Regions from separate parts of the Streptomyces sp. NPDC027672 genome, predicted to be linked through region 2. Evidence: riboswitches for the same ligand, from Rfam matches in the RefSeq annotation. Region 2 holds a riboswitch; each other region holds the start of a gene.
The links. A riboswitch is a leader RNA that binds a small molecule or an ion and turns the genes downstream of it on or off. The one in region 2 is predicted to bind cyclic di-AMP.
Positions count from the first base shown of each region.

Region 1: another riboswitch for cyclic di-AMP. It lies ahead of ACZ4SV_RS03940 (transglycosylase SLT domain-containing protein); the one in region 2 lies ahead of ACZ4SV_RS30755 (M23 family metallopeptidase).
Region 3: another riboswitch for cyclic di-AMP. It lies ahead of ACZ4SV_RS13350 (M23 family metallopeptidase); the one in region 2 lies ahead of ACZ4SV_RS30755 (M23 family metallopeptidase).

Region 1 covers NZ_JBVHSO010000001.1:869,815-875,555, reverse strand. The annotation lists gene ACZ4SV_RS03955 (M56 family metallopeptidase) at 17-955, opposite strand; gene fahA (fumarylacetoacetase) at 1,178-2,395, opposite strand; gene ACZ4SV_RS03945 (HAD family hydrolase) at 2,656-3,468, shown strand; gene ACZ4SV_RS03940 (transglycosylase SLT domain-containing protein) at 3,510-3,992, opposite strand; cyclic di-AMP (ydaO/yuaA leader) riboswitch at 3,996-4,176, opposite strand; gene ACZ4SV_RS03935 (polyprenyl synthetase family protein) at 4,661-5,671, shown strand.
Region 2 covers NZ_JBVHSO010000016.1:20,449-26,189, forward strand. The annotation lists gene ACZ4SV_RS30745 (PrsW family intramembrane metalloprotease) at 1-238, shown strand, start outside; gene ACZ4SV_RS30750 (aldo/keto reductase) at 307-1,251, opposite strand; gene ACZ4SV_RS30755 (M23 family metallopeptidase) at 1,459-2,529, opposite strand; cyclic di-AMP (ydaO/yuaA leader) riboswitch at 2,539-2,706, opposite strand; tRNA gene ACZ4SV_RS30760 (tRNA-Met) at 3,027-3,100, shown strand; gene ACZ4SV_RS30765 (dihydrofolate reductase family protein) at 3,168-4,301, opposite strand; gene ACZ4SV_RS30770 (MarR family winged helix-turn-helix transcriptional regulator) at 4,453-4,962, shown strand; gene ACZ4SV_RS30775 (GTP cyclohydrolase II) at 5,090-5,741, shown strand, end outside.
Region 3 covers NZ_JBVHSO010000004.1:513,658-519,398, forward strand. The annotation lists gene ACZ4SV_RS13335 (bifunctional acetate--CoA ligase family protein/GNAT family N-acetyltransferase) at 1-872, opposite strand, end outside; gene ACZ4SV_RS13340 (HPr family phosphocarrier protein) at 1,049-1,330, shown strand; gene ACZ4SV_RS13345 (GntR family transcriptional regulator) at 1,523-2,209, opposite strand; gene ACZ4SV_RS13350 (M23 family metallopeptidase) at 2,408-3,163, opposite strand; cyclic di-AMP (ydaO/yuaA leader) riboswitch at 3,176-3,327, opposite strand; gene ACZ4SV_RS13355 (M16 family metallopeptidase) at 3,584-4,972, opposite strand; gene ACZ4SV_RS13360 (M16 family metallopeptidase) at 4,969-5,741, opposite strand, start outside.

The DNA.
Region 1 (5,741 bases), on a different contig from region 2:
CCGGCCGGCGGGGCGCTCAGGACAGCGCGGTCAGGCCGGGCGCGAAGGTGATCAGCAGCGGCAGCAGCGGGACCAGCGCGGCCACCGTCGTGGTCAGGGCCCGCTGCCGGCGCAGCAGCCGTGGCGGCGGCTCCAGCAGCCGGTCCACGCGCTCGCCCAGCAGCCGGCGGCTGGAGGCGCAGGACAGGACGCCCCGGTGCTGGTTCAGCTCGATCAGGGCGAGGGCCGTGGTGAGGTGCCCGCAGCGCCGGGAGGCCGTGTCGTCGGCGGCCAGCTCGACCAGGCGGTGGGTCTGGTCGCAGAAGTGGGCGAAGAGCGGCACGCGCGGGAAGCCCGTGGCGAGCGCCGCGGACAGGTGCAGCAGCCAGTCGTGGTGGGCACGGGCGTGCCCGCGCTCGTGGGTGAGGACGGCGTCGAGCTGCACATCGGTGAGGCGGTGCAACGCCCCGGTGGTGACGACCAGTTGGGGCGGGTGGCCGGGCATCCACCAGGCGTCCGGGTACTCGTCCTCCAGGACCAGCATCGGGCCGCGTGCCGCCGGCAGTCCGGCCGGCAGTTCGGGGGCGCGCTCGCGCAGGTGCGCCCGGGCCTGGCCGCGGCTGCGGCGGACCTCGGCGAGTTCCCGGGCCAGCATCGCCGTCGTCCAGGCGGCCCCGCAGGCCAGCAGCACGGTGAGGGCGGCGGCCCAACCCGGCGCGGTGGACAGGTCGTAGGCGGCGGTGACGGCGGGCGGCGCGGGGGCGAACACGTGGTCGCGGACGGTGTGGAAGACGGCCGCCGCGCCCAGCACCAGTGCGGTCAGACAGCACAGCAGGACGGTGGCGACCAGGCACTGCCACACCCACAGCGCCACCACGGGATCCCGCTCGGGCCAGGCGGCCCGGGTCAGCGCGCGCGGCACCGGCACGGCGGCTGTCAGGGCGACGACGCTCAGCAGGAGCAGGCAGACGGTCATGCCGGGGCTCCGGTTCCTGGTCGGAGACGTATGCGGGTGCGGGTCTTGCCGGGCGCGCGGCGCAGGGTGGCGCGTCGCGCGGAACGAGTGGTGCGTGTCCTTGTCAGTATGACGAAGACAACGCCCCGAGTCAGGTGCCGAGGACGATCCGCCCGGCCCGCGCACCGACAGGGTCACGCGCGGGTGCCCCGGCCGGCCGCGCGTGGCCGGCCGGGGTGCCGCTCAGTTCGGTACGACCCGTCCGCCGACCTCGCCCAGTCCCACCCGGCGGCCGTCCGGGCCGGGCGCCCAGGCCGACAGGGTCACCGTGTCCCCGTCCTCCAGGAACGTCCGCTTGCCGTCCGGGAGGTCGAGGGGGTCGCGGCCGTTCCAGGTCAGCTCCAGCAGCGAGCCGCGCTGGCGTGCGGCGGGGCCGCTCACCGTGCCCGAGCCGTACAGGTCGCCCGTGCGTAGCGAGGCGCCGTTGACCGTCATATGCGCGAGCTGCTGGGCGGCGGTCCAGTACATGGTGGAGAACGGCGGCTCGGCGACCACGTGGCCGTTGACCGCGACGGAGATACGGAGGTCGTAGCCGCCCGGTTCGATGCCGGGCGCCGAGTCGTCCAGGTAGGGCAGCAGCGGGTGCGTGCGCTCCGGAGGTGCCACGCGGGCGTGCTCCAGCGCCTCCAGCGGGGTGATCCACGCCGACACCGAGGTGGCGAAGGACTTGCCGAGGAACGGGCCGAGCGGGACGTACTCCCAGGCCTGGACGTCCCGTGCGGACCAGTCGTTCAGCAGGCACAGCCCGAAGACGTGCTCCCGGAACGCGCCGAGCGGGACCGGGCTGCCCGGCCGCGACGGCACGCCCACGACGAAACCGACCTCGGCCTCGATGTCCAGCCGCACCGACGGGCCGAAGACGGGCGCGGGGTCGGCCGGGCCCTTGCGCTGCCCGGCCGGCCGTACGACGTCCGTGCCCGAGACGACGACCGTGCCGGAGCGGCCGTGGTAACCGATCGGCAGGTGCTTCCAGTTGGGGGTGAGGGAGTCCTCGGCGTCCGGGCGGAAGATCCGGCCGACGTTGCGGGCGTGGTGCTCCGAGGCGTAGAAGTCGACGTAGTCCGCCACCTCGAAGGGCAGGTGCAGGGCCACCTCGGACAAGGGGTGGAACAGCGGCTCGACGGCCGCGCGGTGCGCCGGGTCCGTGACCCAGGACGTGACGGCGCGCCGCACCTCCGACCAGGCGGCGGGGCCGGCGGCCAGCAGCAGGTTCAGGGTGGGCCGGGCGAGCAGCGGCTGGTGGGGCGAGCCGAGGGCCGCGGCGGCGGCGCCCGCGTCCAGGACGTGGTTCCCGAGCCGGACGCCGATCCTCCGCTCCGTGCTGCCGGCGGGCGAGAACACGCCGTAGGGGAGGTTGTGCGGGCCGAAGGGGTCGCCCTCGGGGACGTCGAAGGGGGGCATGGGGTGCTGCCTCACTCTCATCCGGGCCGTGCATGGCGATGCGTTCCATGTGGTCGCGCCACACGTTACGGCCGACATGCGTGTCATGGGCAGTGCCGCACGGCGGGCCCCGGAAGGGCGGCCGGACCGGGTGCGCCGGCGGCTTGCGCCGGCCCCGGCCGCCAGGAGGGCGTCCCCGCAGGGTATTTCGGGCCGGACGGCACACAAGTAGGCGCAAAGACGGGTGAGTCGGCGGGGCGCGGTGTCCGTATTCTCTGATCATGGCACCCACCCCGGCATATGCACTGATCGCCACCGACCTGGACGGGACGCTGCTGCGCGGCGACGACACCGTCTCCGACCGGTCGCTGGCCGCGCTCGCGCGGGTGGCGCGGGCCGGGGCCCGGCATCTGGTCGTGACGGGCCGCCCGGCCCCGCGGGTGCGGTCCCTGCTCGCCCGCCTGGGCTGCACGGGGCTGGCGGTGTGCGGACAGGGAGCACAGGTCTACGACGCCGGGGCCGGCCGGCTGCTGTGGTCGGTGCGGCTGGAGCGGGAGCTGGCGGAGACCGCGCTCGGCAAGATCGAGGCGGAGGTGGGGCAGGTGTACGCGGCGGTCGACCAGGACGGCGTGGACGGGCGCACGCTCATCGAGCCCGGCTACCGGATGCCCCACCCGACGCTGCCCGCGGTCCGCGTCGGCCGGCGGGCCGAGCTGTGGAGCGCGCCCATCAGCAAGGTGCTGCTGCGCCACGCCGAGCTGTCCGACGACGAGTTGGCGGCCGTGGCGCGCTCGGTGGTGGGCTCGCTGGCGACGGTCACCATGTCGGGGCCGGGCACCGTGGAGCTCCAGCCGGGCGGGGTGACGAAGGCGACCGGTCTGGCGCTGGCCGCCGAGCGGCTGGGGATCGGCGCCGAACGGGCCCTCGCCTTCGGTGACATGCCCAACGACATCCCGATGTTCGACTGGGCCGCGCGCGGTGTCGCCATGGCCGGCGCGCATCCCGAGCTGAAGGCGGTGGCGGACGAGGTCACCGCGTCGAACGAGGACGACGGCGTCGCCGTCGTCCTCGAAAGACTGTTCCCGGCCGGCTGACCGGGCCCGCGGTGGTGTCCGGGGACACCGACCGGTGCCGGTCAGTAGGCGCCGAACACGTTGTCGATCGATCCGTACCGGGCGGCGGCGTAGTTGCAGGCGGCGGTGATGTTCGCGACCGGGTCGTAGATGTCGAAGGACGTTCCGGCGACGTGGTAGGCGTTGAACGTCGGGTCGATGACCTGGAGCAGGCCCTTGGACGGGATGCCCTTGGCGGCGTTGGAGTCCCAGAGGTTGATGGCCGCCGGGTTGCCCGAGGACTCGCGCATCACGTTGCGGTAGATGCCGTGGTAGGTGCCCGGGATGCCCTTCTGGCCCATGATCGCGAGGGACTCGCGGATCCAGCCGTCGAGAGTGTTCGGGTAGCCGGCGGGGGTGGTGGCGGCCGCCGGGGCGGCGGTGGTGGCCGCGGCGGCGCCGGTCGCGCCGATCAGCGGCAGGGCGAGGACGGCCGCACCGGTGCAGGCGGCGGCGACGGCGCGGACGAGCCGGGTGTTGCGGGTGTGCTGAGCGGCGGCAGGCATGGGGAATCCTCTCCGGCGCCTGCGAGGTGAGCTGTCGGGTTCGGGCGGGGAGGCGCCCGGCCGTGCCCTGGAGGAGGCACGGCTTCACCCCTAGCCGTCCAGACGCGGCACGTGCCGCGCCGGGACGGCGGCTTACCTGGGTCCCCCGCTCCTGCCGTACGAATGAGTTCGTCGATGGGTTACGCGGGCGGCGGCAGGATTCGGCGTCCGCCCGACGGCCCGGAACGTATGCGAGAGCACATGTCGGGAACAAGTACCGGATGCGCTTAAGGCGCTATTTGACCTTGATCACCGCTGTATGGGGTACTTGATCCTTTGCGGTCGCCAATCCTCAACTCGCCGACGGGCAACGGGCGGACGGCGGTGTGGCGGGTGGGGTGGGTCCGTCGGCCGGGTGACCCAATTCACGAAATAGCAAATGACGTCAAATCAGACATGAGGGATTAGAGGCATTAGGGGCTTTCGAACCCAGAGTCCGGGTCGTGATGGAAGTGGAGTATTACTATGTGATCAAAACTATGCCCGCCATGATCCGATACCACCCAAGCTGGACGGGTGGGCGCTATCGGTGATCGAAACGGGACCGGATACGCTGACTTGAGTGATGGCAGCGACCTATCGACAAACCGTGTAATCGCCAGCAGACACCAGCAGACAGGAGACCCCTCGTGACCGTCGTCGGGCCGTTCGGGCTGAGCGTGCGGGACCAGGCTCTGGAAGCCGATGTCCAGGCCGGATTGGCGGCTGTCGAGGAAGGCTTGCTCGAGGCCACCAAGAGCGAGGTCCCGTTCATCACCGGGGCCGCGCAGCACCTCGTCCGGGCCGGCGGGAAGCGGTTCCGGCCCCTGCTCGTGATGCTCGCGGCCCAGTTCGGCGACCCTTACGCACCGGGCGTCGTGCCGTCGGCCGTGGTCGTGGAGCTGACCCACCTGGCCACGCTCTACCACGACGACGTCATGGACGAGGCGGCCGTGCGCCGGGGCGTGGACAGCGCCAACACGCGCTGGGGCAACTCCGTCGCGGTCCTCACCGGCGACTTCCTCTTCGCCCGCGCCTCCCACATCCTCGCCGACCTCGGCCCGGAGGCGGTCCGGGTGCAGGCCCTGGCCTTCGAACGGCTCGTCACCGGTCAGATCCTGGAGACCGCGGGCCCCTCCGACGGCCGCGACCCGGTCGAGCACTACCTGGACGTGCTGGCCGGCAAGACCGGCTCCCTGGTGGCGGTGGCGTGCCGGTTCGGCGCGATGATGTCCGGCGCCGACGAGCGGGTCGTCGACGTGCTCACCCAGTACGGCGAACGGCTCGGCGTCGCCTTCCAGCTCGCGGACGACGTCCTGGACATCGCCTCCGACTCCCACGAGTCCGGCAAGACCCCGGGCACCGACCTGCGCGAGGGCATCCCGACCCTGCCGGTGCTCCGGCTGCGCGAGCGGGCCGCCCGGCTGGGCCTGCCCGAGGACGTCGCGCTGTGCGAGCTGCTGGACTCCGACCTCAGCGACGACGCCCGGCACGCCGAGGCGCTGGCCGGGCTGCGCACGCACCCCGCGCTGGAGCAGGCCCGCCGGGACACGATCCGGTACGCGGAGGAGGCGCGGGCCGCGCTGGCCCCGCTCACCGAGTGCGACGCCAAGGCCGCGCTGACCGAGCTGTGCGACGCGGTGGTGCACCGCGCGGGCTGACCCGCCCGGCCGGCCCCGCCCGGCGATCACCCGTCCCCTAGGGGTCGGGAGGAGGCGCGGCCGTCCCGTG
Region 2 (5,741 bases):
CACCTCGCTGGCGCTCCTGCGGCGGCGCGGGCGCGCGGGCAGGGCCGGGGCGGACTTCACCGTGCGGGAGCGGGAACTGCTGGACGAGCTGTGGCAGCGCCGGCACGTGGCCCGGCCGGCGCTGGAGTACGCGGCCCGGGCCTCGGCACCGGCCCGGCCGGTGTACGCGGGACCGGTGGCCTACGGATACGGGTATCCGGCGGTGCCGTACCCCGCGTACAACCCGTACCGGACGTAGCCGGACCGCGTGCGGCCGCCCCGGCCGGTCCGGACGGGTGCGGCCCGGCATGATCCGAACGAGACGTTCTAGGCCGACGCCTCCGTCAGCTTGGCCACCTCGGCCTCCGTCAGCTTCAGCTCCGCCACGCCGAGCAGCGCCGGAAGCTGCTCCACCGTGCGCGCCGAGGCGATCGGGGCGGTGACCGTCGGCTGGGCGGCCAGCCAGGCCAGCGCGACCGTGGCGACCGGGGCCTCGTGGGCCGCGGCGACCTCGTCCAGGGCCGCCAGCACCTTCTGTCCGCGCGCGGAGTCCGCGTGGGCCTGGGCCTGGCCGGCCCGGGCGCTGTCGACGGTCGTACCGGGCCGGTACTTGCCGGTCAGGAAGCCCGAGGCGAGCGCGAAGTACGGGACGGCGGACAGGCCCTCGCGGCCGGCGACGTCCTGGAGCGCGCCCTCGTAGGTGTCGCGGGAGACCAGGTTGTAGTGCGGCTGGACGGCGACGTAGCGGGCGAGGCCCTCGCGGTCGGAGAAGCCGAGGGACTCCTCCAGGCGCTCGGCGCTGATGTTGGAGGCGGCGATGTGCCGGACCTTGCCGGCCTTCACCAGCTCGTCCAGCGCGCCGATGATCTCCTCGACCGGCACCTCGGGCTGGTCGAAGTGGGTGTAGTACAGGTCGATGTAGTCGGTGCCCAGACGGCGCAGGGAGGCGTCGGCGGCGGCCTTGATGGTGCCGGCGGACAGGCCCTGGAACTCGGGGTGCTGGCTGACCTTGGTCGCGATGACCACGTCGGAGCGGTTGCCGCGCTCCGCGAGCCACTTGCCGATGATCGTCTCGGACTCGCCGCCCTTGTTGCCGGGGACCCAGGCCGAGTAGACGTCGGCGGTGTCGATGAAGTTGCCGCCCGCGGCCGTGTAGGCGTCGAGGACGGCGAAGGAGGTCTGCTCGTCGGCCGTCCAGCCGAAGACGTTGCCGCCGAGGGAGAGCGGGAAGACCTCGAGGTCGGAGGAGCCGAGTGTACGAAGTGACGTCATACCCGGTGCCAACGCCGGCGGCGGGCGATCGCATCCCGCCCCCGGCGCCGAGTTTCACGGCGCGGGCGGCGGGAGCGGAGGCCCGCCGCCCGGATCAGACCGGATCAGACCGGGCCGGGGCCGGACCGGAACCTGATCAGGACCGGTGCGGGACCCGGGCCCGCGAGCCCGGACCGGTCCGGTCGAGGGACCCGGGTCAGGGGCGGGTCAGGGGTTGAGGCCCTTGTCGCGCAGCCACGCCATCGGGTCGATGCCGGCGGGCGCGCCGCCGGGGTGGACCTCCAGGTGCAGGTGCGCCCCGGTGACGTTGCCGGTGGAGCCGACGCGGCCGATGACCTCGCCGGTGGCGACCTTCTGGCCGGCGGTGACGTTGATCGAGGACTGGTGGCAGAACCACAGCTCGGTGCCGTCGTCCAGGGTCAGGATCGTGCGGTAGCCGTAGGAGGAGCCGGCCCAGCCCGCCTCGGTGATCGTGCCGTTGTGCACGGCCTTGATCAGGGTGCCGGCGGCGGCGGCGAAGTCCAGACCGGTGTGGTGGCCGGAGGACCACATGGTCCCGCCCTGGCCGAACGTCGCGGTGATCGTGTAGGCGGAGGTCGGCAGCGCGTACTGCTTGGCCAGCTCGGCCAGCCGCTTCTCCTGCGCCGCCTTCTCGGCCTGCGCCTTGGCCTTCTCGGCGTCGGCCTGCGCCTTGTGCTGGGCGGCGACGGCCTCGGCGGCGGCCTCCTTCTCGGCCTGCGCGGCGGCCTCGGCGCTCTGCTTCCCGACGGCCGCGAGCGCGGCGGCGGTGGCCTTGCTGTCGGCCTGGCCCTGCTGCTGCTCGGCCTGCGCCATGATCCGGTTGCGCAGCAGCTCGCCCGCGTCGGCGTCGCCCCGGGTGTCCCCGGCGGCCACGGCGACGGTGCTGAGCGCGGCGGTCGCGGTGGCCTCGGACGCCTGGTCGTCGGCGGAGCCGTCGTCGAAGAGGGAGCCCACGGAGGGCAGATCGGGCAGGGCGAGGGAGACCGGCGGCTTGCCGGAGTTGGCACTGGCCATGCCGCCCGCGCCGACCGCGGCGATGACGCCGACGCCGAGGACGGTGGAGCTGCGCGCGAAGCCGCCGCGCTGCTTGGCGACCCGGTGCCGGCCGCGGACCGGGGCGACGGATTCCTCGGTGGGGTTCCACTCCTCCCACGGGCCGTCGTCGGCGGGGTGGGCGCCGTAGCCGAAGATCTCGGGCTCGGACTCGCGCTGTGCCGGTATGGACAGGGCTTCGGGGGCAGGCCGGTTGGACGCCACGCGGGCGCGCTCCTTTCCTTCCTCCGCCTACCGGGTTAGCTGACGGGTTCGGAGCAGGAAGGTCTCCTACGCGCGTATACCGGTCGTGGGCTCCCCTGAGTCCACTGCGGTACCCGCGTGATTCACCCCGGAATGGTGGTTCCCCGGTTCCCTTGCGGGATTCGGCGCGTGCGCGCGGAGCCGCCTTCTGTGACGGCTGGGACGACCGCGCTGCGTTATCGAACGTTAATAGACTTGCCAGTCACTTTCCAAGCCGTCCAGCGTGATCATTACCGTTTTCGGTGGTGGAGTTATCCCTCAATACCCCGGCAAACCCGACGAGTTGACCGGCGCCCGGGAATGTTCAGCAGTCACCCCGGGTTTTGATGGTGACTCAGTTGTTATGCGCACGGCGCCCGCCCGATCACCTTCCGTGACGCCCGGCGGGCCGTCCGGCGGGCCGCGGGGAAGCGATGTGCGAGCACCCCTGTGGATGACGTACACTGGAGTCACAACGACGCGGGGTGGAGCAGCTCGGTAGCTCGCTGGGCTCATAACCCAGAGGTCGCAGGTTCAAATCCTGTCCCCGCTACTGAAGGCCGAGGGCCCGGAATCCAGTGGATTCCGGGCCCTCGGCGTTTCCCCGCGTGCCCGGGGGCTCAGCCCGGCAGATGGGCGTTCGGCGCCTTGGCCAGGTCCGCCAGCTCCGGCAGTACGACGACCCGGGCGCCCGCAGCCGTCAGCACACCCGTCCCGTCCGCCGCGGTCACGAACGTGTCGGGCTCCCGCCAGGCGGTGACCACCCGGCGCACCCCCGCCCGCAGGATCAGCTCGGCACAGGGCGCGGGCCGGGAGGCGCGGCGGGCACACGGCTCCAGGCTGCTGTAGACCGTGGCGCCGGGCAGCCGGGGGTCGGCCGGATCGGTCTTGGCGAGCGCGGCCTCCTCCGCGTGCACCACGGGATCGCCGCCCTCGCGCGAGTGGCCCCGGGCCAGTTCCGTGCCGTCCGCCGCGACCACGACCGCGCCGACGCTGAACGCCGTCTCCGAGGGCGGGCACAGGGCCGCGAGGTCGCAGGCGGTGCGCAGCCAGTGGCGGTCGGCGGCGGTGGCGTCCGGGCCGGTGCCGGGGGCCGTGGGCGCGTACCGCATGAGGACCACGTCCTCGATCCGGCGGGTATCGAGCAGCCGCAGCCGTCCGCCCTGGTAGGCGCCGGGTCCGAACAGCCGTGGGGCGGCGGGGTCGCCGACGAACAGCGGGGCGAGGACGAGCTGGAGTTCGTCGGTGAGGCCCTGCTGGAGGAGCTGGGTGTGGACCGTGCCGCCGCCCTCGACCATCAGGCGCTCCACCCCGCGCACGTCGTGCAGGTGCTCCAGCAGGGTCCGCCAGTCCAGGACGGGGCCGAGCGGGACGACGTCGGCGGTGCGGCCGAGGAGCCGGGCGGCCCGTACGGCGCCCCGGTCGGTCGTGCAGACCAGCTTGTCGCCGCCGGTGTGCCAGAAGCGCGCCGCCGGGTCGAGATCGCCGGAACCGGTGACGGTGACCTTCAGCGGGTACTCCGGTCTGCCCGCCGCCCGCCGGGCGGCGCGCCGCTCGGCGGAGTTGACCAGCAGGCGCGGGTTGTCGGCGCGGAGGGTGCCGGCGCCGACGAGGACGGCGTCGGCCCAGGCCCGCACCTCGTCGACCCGGTCGAAGTCGGCCGGGCTGGACAGCAGGAGCCGCTCGGGGCCGGTGTCGTCCAGACAGCCGTCGAGGGAGACGGCGGCGGACAGCAGCACGTACGGCAGGGGCATCGGCGCTCTTTCTTCCGGGGCGGGCGGATTCTTGTGGGCGGACGGTTCCGGGGCGGGCGGTGGATTCTTCCGGGGCGGAGAGTGGCTTCTTCGGGGCGGGCGGTGGCACGGCCGTCTTGGTTCAAGTTTTAAACAAACCTACACTGGCGGCATGACGACCCGCTGGCTCACTCCCGAGGAGCAGCGCGCCTGGCGCGCCTACATCGCCGCCTCCCGCCTCCTGGAGGACGCGGTCGACCGGCAGCTCCAGCAGGAGGGCGGCATGCCGCACCTGTTCTACTCGGTGCTGGCCAACCTCTCCGACGCCCCCGGCCGGCGGCTGCGCATGACCGATCTCGCCGAGACGCTGAAGATCACCCGCAGCCGGCTGACGTACGTGGTGAACCGGCTGGAGCGGGACGGGCTGGTGCGCCGGGAGAACTGCCGCGAGGACAGGCGTGCCTCGCTCGCGGCGCTGACGGACGAGGGGCGGGCCGTCCTGGAGCGTACGGCGCCCGGGCACGTCGAGACGGTCCGCACCCTGCTGTTCGACCGGCTCACCGAGGAGCAGGTGGGGCAGTTGGAGGAGATCTGCACGAGCATCGCGCGCGGCTTGCAGGGCGAGGGCCCGGATCCCGGGGCGGACGACGTGCCCTGGCGGCGCCGCTCGTCTCCCTGCTGACCTGGGCGGTTCCCGTGCCGGAGACCCCGAGGCCCGGCGGGGCCAATTGCTTTAACTTTTAAGCACAAGGTAGGGTCCGGTCCACCACTGCTTCAAATGTGAAGCACCTCGCCCGGAGGGATTCCGCATGCCCGACCTCCCCGCCGCCACCCCGCGCGCCCGCGTCCGGGTACCGCTGCGCTTCGCCGACGGCTACCGCGCCGACGCCGAACTCGTCACCTTCCACGGTCTCACCGACGGCCGGGAGCACCTCGCCGTCGTCCTGGGCGAGCCCGGCCCGGTCCCGCTGGTGCGGCTGCACTCCGAGTGCCTGACCGGCGACGTCTTCGGCTCGGCGCGCTGCGACTGCGGCCCGCAACTGCGCGAGGCGGTCGAGCGCGTCGCCGGCCGCGGCGGCATCCTGCTCTACCTGCGCCAGGAGGGCCGGGGCATCGGCCTCTACAACAAGCTGGACGCGTACGCCCTCCAGGACCAGGGCCTGGACACCTACGAGGCGAACGCCGCCCTCGGGCTCCCGGAGGACGCCCGCGACTACACGGCCGCCGCGCAGATGCTCACCGCCCTCGGCGTCACCGAGCTGGACCTGCTCTCCAACAACCCCGACAAGGCCGAGCAGTTGCGCGCGCGGGGCATCACCGTACGGGAGCGGGTGCCCACCGGCGTCTTCACCACCGCCCACAACGTCCGCTACCTGCGGGCCAAGGCCCTCCACACCCGGCACACACTGCCCCTGCCGGAGCTGCCCGACCTGCCCGACCTGCCCGACCTGCCCGAGCTGC
Region 3 (5,741 bases), on a different contig from region 2:
GCGGGCACGTGCTCGGCCGGTACGGCGACGACGGCGAGGTCCACGTGCCCGTCGATGTCGCGCACCGAGCGGTACGCGGGCACCCCGTCGATCTCTTTGAGGTCCGCGGGGAACGCCTTGTTCACGGCGTGCAGCGGCCCCGGGTAGCCGGCCGCGCGGAGGTTGCCGAGCAGGCTGCGGCCCACGCCGCCCGGGGCGCGGCCGACGCCGACGACCGCGACCGAGCCGGGCGCGAGCAGCCGGCGCACCGAGCGGGCCTCGGCGCGCTGTTCCCGGGCGTGCTGCACGGCGACGGAGCGGTCGGTGGGTTCGAGGTCGAACTCCAGGCGGACGACGCCGTCCTCGAAGCTGCGCTGCTGCGTGTAGCCGGCGTCCGTGAACACCTTGATCATCTTGGTGTTGGCGGGCAGCACCTCGGCGGCGAAGCGGCGGATGCCGCGCTCGCGCGCGACGGCCGCGATGTGCTCCAGGAGGGCGGAGGCGACCCCGCGGCCCTGGTGGGCGTCCTGCACCAGGAAGGCGACCTCGGCCTCGTCGGCGGGCGCCGGGGCGGGCAGGCCGGCGGCGCCGATGCGGTCGTAGCGTACGGTGGCGATGAACTCGCCGCCGATGGTGGCCGCGAGCCCCACCCGGTCCACGAAGTCGTGGTGCGTGAAGCGGTGGACGTCCTTGGCGGAGAGCCGCGGGTACGGCGCGAAGAAGCGGTAGTACTTCGACTCGTCCGAGACCTGCTCGTAGAAGCTGACCAGACGGTCGGCGTCATCGACGGTGATGGGCCTGATGCGCGCGGTGCCGCCGTCGCGCAGCACCACGTCCGCCTCCCAGTGGGCGGGGTAGTGGTGCCGGTCCTGCCGGTCCGCCGAGGTCTGCATGGGCCCCAGAGTACGGCTCGTGTACGACAATGGCGCGAGGCAGTCCGTGGGGGCGGAACGCCGGACCGAGGCCGCGGTCCGGAGCCGCGCCGGGGCGGGACACGGGTCCCCTCCGGGCATGCTTCACGATATGGGAAACTGGTCTAGACAACCTGAACACCGAAGGGCAGCAACACATGGCTGAGCGCCGCGTCAACGTCGGCTGGGCCGAGGGCCTTCACGCCCGCCCCGCCTCCATCTTCGTCCGAGCCGCCACGGCCACAGGCGTCCCGGTGACGATCGCCAAGGCCGGGGGCAACCCCGTCAACGCGGCCTCCATGCTGGCCGTCCTGGGTCTGGGCGCCCAGGGTGGCGAGGAGATCGTCCTGGCCTCCGACGCCGAGGGCGCGGACGCCGCCCTGGACCGTCTGGCCAAGCTGGTCGCCGAGGGCCTGGACGAGCTGCCCGAGACGGTCTGACCGTCCGCGCACCGAGGCCGAGCAATACCGGAAGCCGTGCCGTCCGCACCGGATGGCGCGGCTTCCGCGTTTTCCCGGCCGCATTTCCGCCCGGCGCCCGGACGGCCGGTGCCGAGTAATTCCCGGCACCGGGAAAATGGCAGCGGAAAACAGCCGCCACCGAATAACTCCTCTTTGTATACGGTGCCCGTGTTAAAGCCGCAGACCCGATACGTTTACGGCATGTTGCGAAGTCCTCACCCGGTCCCCGGCACGGGTGGAACGCAGCCGGTGCGCGCCCGTGGCCCGCTCGGCGTGCAGCGCCGTCAGCGCCCGCGCGCGCTCGCCGTCCCCGCGCGCCACGGCGTCCACGATCGCACCGTGCTCCGCCCAGGTCTCCGCCGGGCTCACCGGGGGCTCCACCGTGTACATCCACGCGATCTTGTGCCGCAGCTGGGTCAGCACCGCGGTCAGCGACGGGCTGCCGGACGCCTGCGCCAGGGTCTCGTGGAACCAGCCGCCCAGCGCGCGCAGATCCTCGCTGTGGCCCCTCCTGGCCCGCTCCTGGCCCAGCCGGACCAGGCCTCGTAGCACTTTCAGATGGGCCTCAGTGCGCCGCTGGGCGGCCCGCGCGGCGCCCAGTGGCTCCAACAGCGTCCGCATCTCCAGCACGTCGGCGGCCTCCTGCTCGGTCGGCTCGGCCACGCACGCGCCCGCGTGCCGGCGCGTCACCACGAAGCCCTCGGCCTCCAGGGTGCGCAGCGCCTCGCGGACGGGGACGCGGGAGACGCCGTAGCGGCGGGCCAGGACTTCCTCGGTGAGGCGGCTGCCGCGCTCGTAGACACCGGCGACGATATCGTCCCGGACAGCGGTGCACACCGAGTGCGCCGGAATACGCATGACCGACCTCCGCCTTAATCCCCGTGAAACGCCGACGATGGACGCGTGTTCCGTGACTCTATGACAATGAGCCGGAATTTCCGACGGCGGGTCGTAATTCATGGATATTTTTTGGTCAGCGGGGGTGGCGGACACCACGGAATACGGCGAAAGCCCCGGCTCGGTGAGCCGGGGCTGGGAAGGACCGCGCGGGACGCGTCAGATGTGCACGCCGTGGCCGCGGAGGTAGGCGACGGGGTCGACGTCGGAGCCGTACTCGGGGGTGGTGCGCGCCTCGAAGTGCAGGTGCGGCCCGGTGACGTTGCCGGTGGCGCCGGACAGGCCGATCTGCTGGCCCGGGACGACCTGCTGGCCCACGGTGACGCCGATGGACGACAGGTGCCCGTACTGCGTGTACATGCCGTCGGCCATCCGGATCACGATCTGGTTGCCGTACGCGCCGCCCCAGCCCGTGGAGACGACCGTGCCGGAGCCCACCGCGTGGACGGCCGTGCCGCTGGCCGCGTGGAAGTCGATGCCGGTGTGCGAACCGGAGGACCACAGGGAGCTGCTGGCCCGGTAGGCCGTGGAGACGTAGGAGTGCGCGATGGGGGCGACGAAGGTGTTCAGCCGCTTGCGCTCGGCCTCGCGGGCGGCACGGGCCCTGGCCTGGCGCAGCTCCTCGGCCCGCTTGGCGGCGGCCTTCGCGGCGGCCTCCTCGGCCGCCTTCCGCTCGGCGGCCTGCTGCTGCGCGGTGGCCTGGGCGTCGATCAGGCCGGCGACGTCCTCGGTCGCGGCGAGGACCGGGGTGAGACCGGTCTGGTCCGCGGGGTTACCGGCGGCGACCGCCGGGGAGGCGGCGAGGGAGCCGAGCACGCCCGTGGTGGTCAGGGCCGCGACGCCGGCCGCCTGCGCGGTGGTCCGCTTGACCCGGCCGGGCTTGCGGTGCTTGCCGGTGGCGCACATGAACGCCATGTGGTGGCTGGTCCTTTCCTTCCCTCTCGCCTACCGGGTTAGCTGACGGGTTCGGAGCAGGAAGGTCTCCTACGGGCCCCCTCGCGGGCGCCCGATTCACCCCAGGGACGTGGGTCCCCGGCTCCCCTGGCTCGCGCCGTACGGGGACTCGGCGATGACTGTCCGGTGCCGCGGGTGCGGCGCACTGCCTGACGAACAGCCCAGGTGACGCTACGGCGGCCCGCTTTCCCACCTCAAACGAATCCGGCTTTTTGTAGCGCATCCCACAGGGCAGACAGGCAACCTCCGCCCCAAATCGGGCACCTGAGGGAGCGAGTGGAACAGTGGAGGCCCTGACGGCCGGTGCACCGTCAGGGCCCCCAGGCGCGCGTGCCGTGCCCGCCGCGTACGCCGCGTACGCCGCGTACGCCGTGCGGGGCGCTACTCGGCCGACACCACCGTCACTTCACCGATGCCGAGCGCCTCGACCGGTGCCTTGATCTGGGCGGCGTCGCCGACCAGGACGGTCACCAGCCGGTCCACCGGGAAGGCGTTCACGACGGCCGCGGTGGCCTCCACCGTGCCCGTGGCGGCCAACTGCCGGTACAGCGTCGCCTGGAAGTCGTCGGGCAGGTGCTGCTCGACCTGGTCGGCCAGCGTGCTCGCGACGGCCGCCGCGGTCTCGTACTTCAGCGGCGCCACCCCGACCAGGTTCTGTACGGCGACGTCCCGCTCGGCGTCGGTCAGGCCCTCCGCCGCGAGGGTGCGCAGCACCTTCCACAGGTCGTCCAGCGCGGGACCGGTGTTCGGCGTGTCCACGGAGCCGCTGATGGCGAGCATCGCGGCGCCCGTGCCGTCCGGCGCCGAGCGCAGGACCTGGCCGAAGGAGCGCACGCCGTAGGTGTAGCCCTTCTCCTCGCGCAGGACGCGGTCCAGGCGGGAGGTGAGGGTGCCGCCCAGGCAGTACGTGCCGAGCACCTGCGCGGGCCACACCCGGTCGTGCCGGTCGGGGCCGATCCGGCCGATGAGCAGTTGCGTCTGCACGGCGCCGGGCCGGTCCACGATGACCACGCGCCCGGTGTCGTCGGCGGTCACCGGCGGCACCGGCCGGGGCTCGCCCGGCGTGCCGGTCCAGGTGCCGAGGGTGTCGTCGAGCAGTGCGTCCAGGTCGATGCCGGTCAGGTCGCCGACGACCACCACGGTGCCCGTGGCGGGCCGCACATGCCGGTCGTAGAAGGCGCGTACGGCCCCGGCGTCGATCTTCGCGACCGTCTCCTCGGTGCCCTGGCGCGGCCGGGACATCCGGGAAGTCGCCGGGAACAGCTCCCTGGAGAGCTCCTTGGCGGCCCGGCGGGAGGGGTTGGCCAGCTCGTGCGGGATCTCGTCCAGGCGGTTGCGGACGAGACGCTCGACCTCGCTCTCGGCGAACGCGGGCGCGCGCAGGGCGTCGGCGAGCAGTCCGAGGCCCTTGGCCAGGCGGGAGGCCGGGACCTCCAGGCTGATCCGCACTCCGGGGTGGTCGGCGTGCGCGTCCAGGGTGGCGCCCGCGCGCTCCAGCTCCGCCGCGAAGTCCTCGGCGGAGTGCTTGTCGGTGCCCTCGGAGAAGGCCCGCGCCATGATCGTGGCGACGCCGTCCAGGCCGGCCGGCTCGGCCTCCAGCGGCGCGTCCAGCAGCACCTCCACGGCGACGACCTGCTGGCCGGGGCGGTGGCAGCGCAGCACGGTCAGGCCGTTGCCGAGCGCGGCGCGCTCGGGGGCCGGGAACGCCCAGGGCCTGGCGTCACCGGGCTGTGGCTGGGGGTGGAACTCCATGGTGGCGAGTTCGGTCACTGGGCCGTCTCCTCGTTCTCGGTCTCGTCGCGGGCCGCCTCTACGGTCGCTTCCTGCTCCGGGTCCTCGGGGATCCCGGTGTCCTCGACGGCCTCCGGGGACTTCGGCTCGTAGACGAGGACGGCGCGGTTGTCGGGCCGCAGGCGGGCCTTGGCGACCTCCTGGACCTCCTCCGGGGTCACCTCCAGGACGCGCTGGACGGCGGTCAGGGCGAGCTGGGGGTCGCCGAACAGGACGGCGAACCGGCACAGTTCGTCGGCGCGGCCGGCGACCGTGCCGAGCCGGTCCAGCCACTCGCGCTCCAGCTGGGCCTGGGCGCGCTCCATCTCCTCGGGCGTCGGGCCCTCGGCGGCGAACCGGGCCAGCTCCTCGTCGATGGCGGCCTCGATCACCGGCACCTCGACGTCACCGGAGGTCTTCACGTCCAGCCAGCCCATGGAGGGCGCGCCGGCCAGCCGCAGCAGGCCGAAGCCGGCGGCGACGGCCGTACGGTCGCGGCGCACCAGGCGGTTGTACAGGCGGGAGGACTCGCCGCCGCCGAGGACGGTCAGGGCGAGGTCGGCCGCGTCGCACGCGCGCGTGCCGTCGTGCGGGAGCCGGTAGGCGGCCATCAGGGCGCGCGCCGGCACCTCCTCCACGACGACCTCGCGCAGCTGCTCGCCGATGACGTCCGGCAGGGAGCCGTCGCGGGGCGCGGGCTTGCCGTCGTGGGACGCGATGGAGCCGAAGTACTTCTCGACCCAGGCGAGGGTCTGCTCGGGGTCGATGT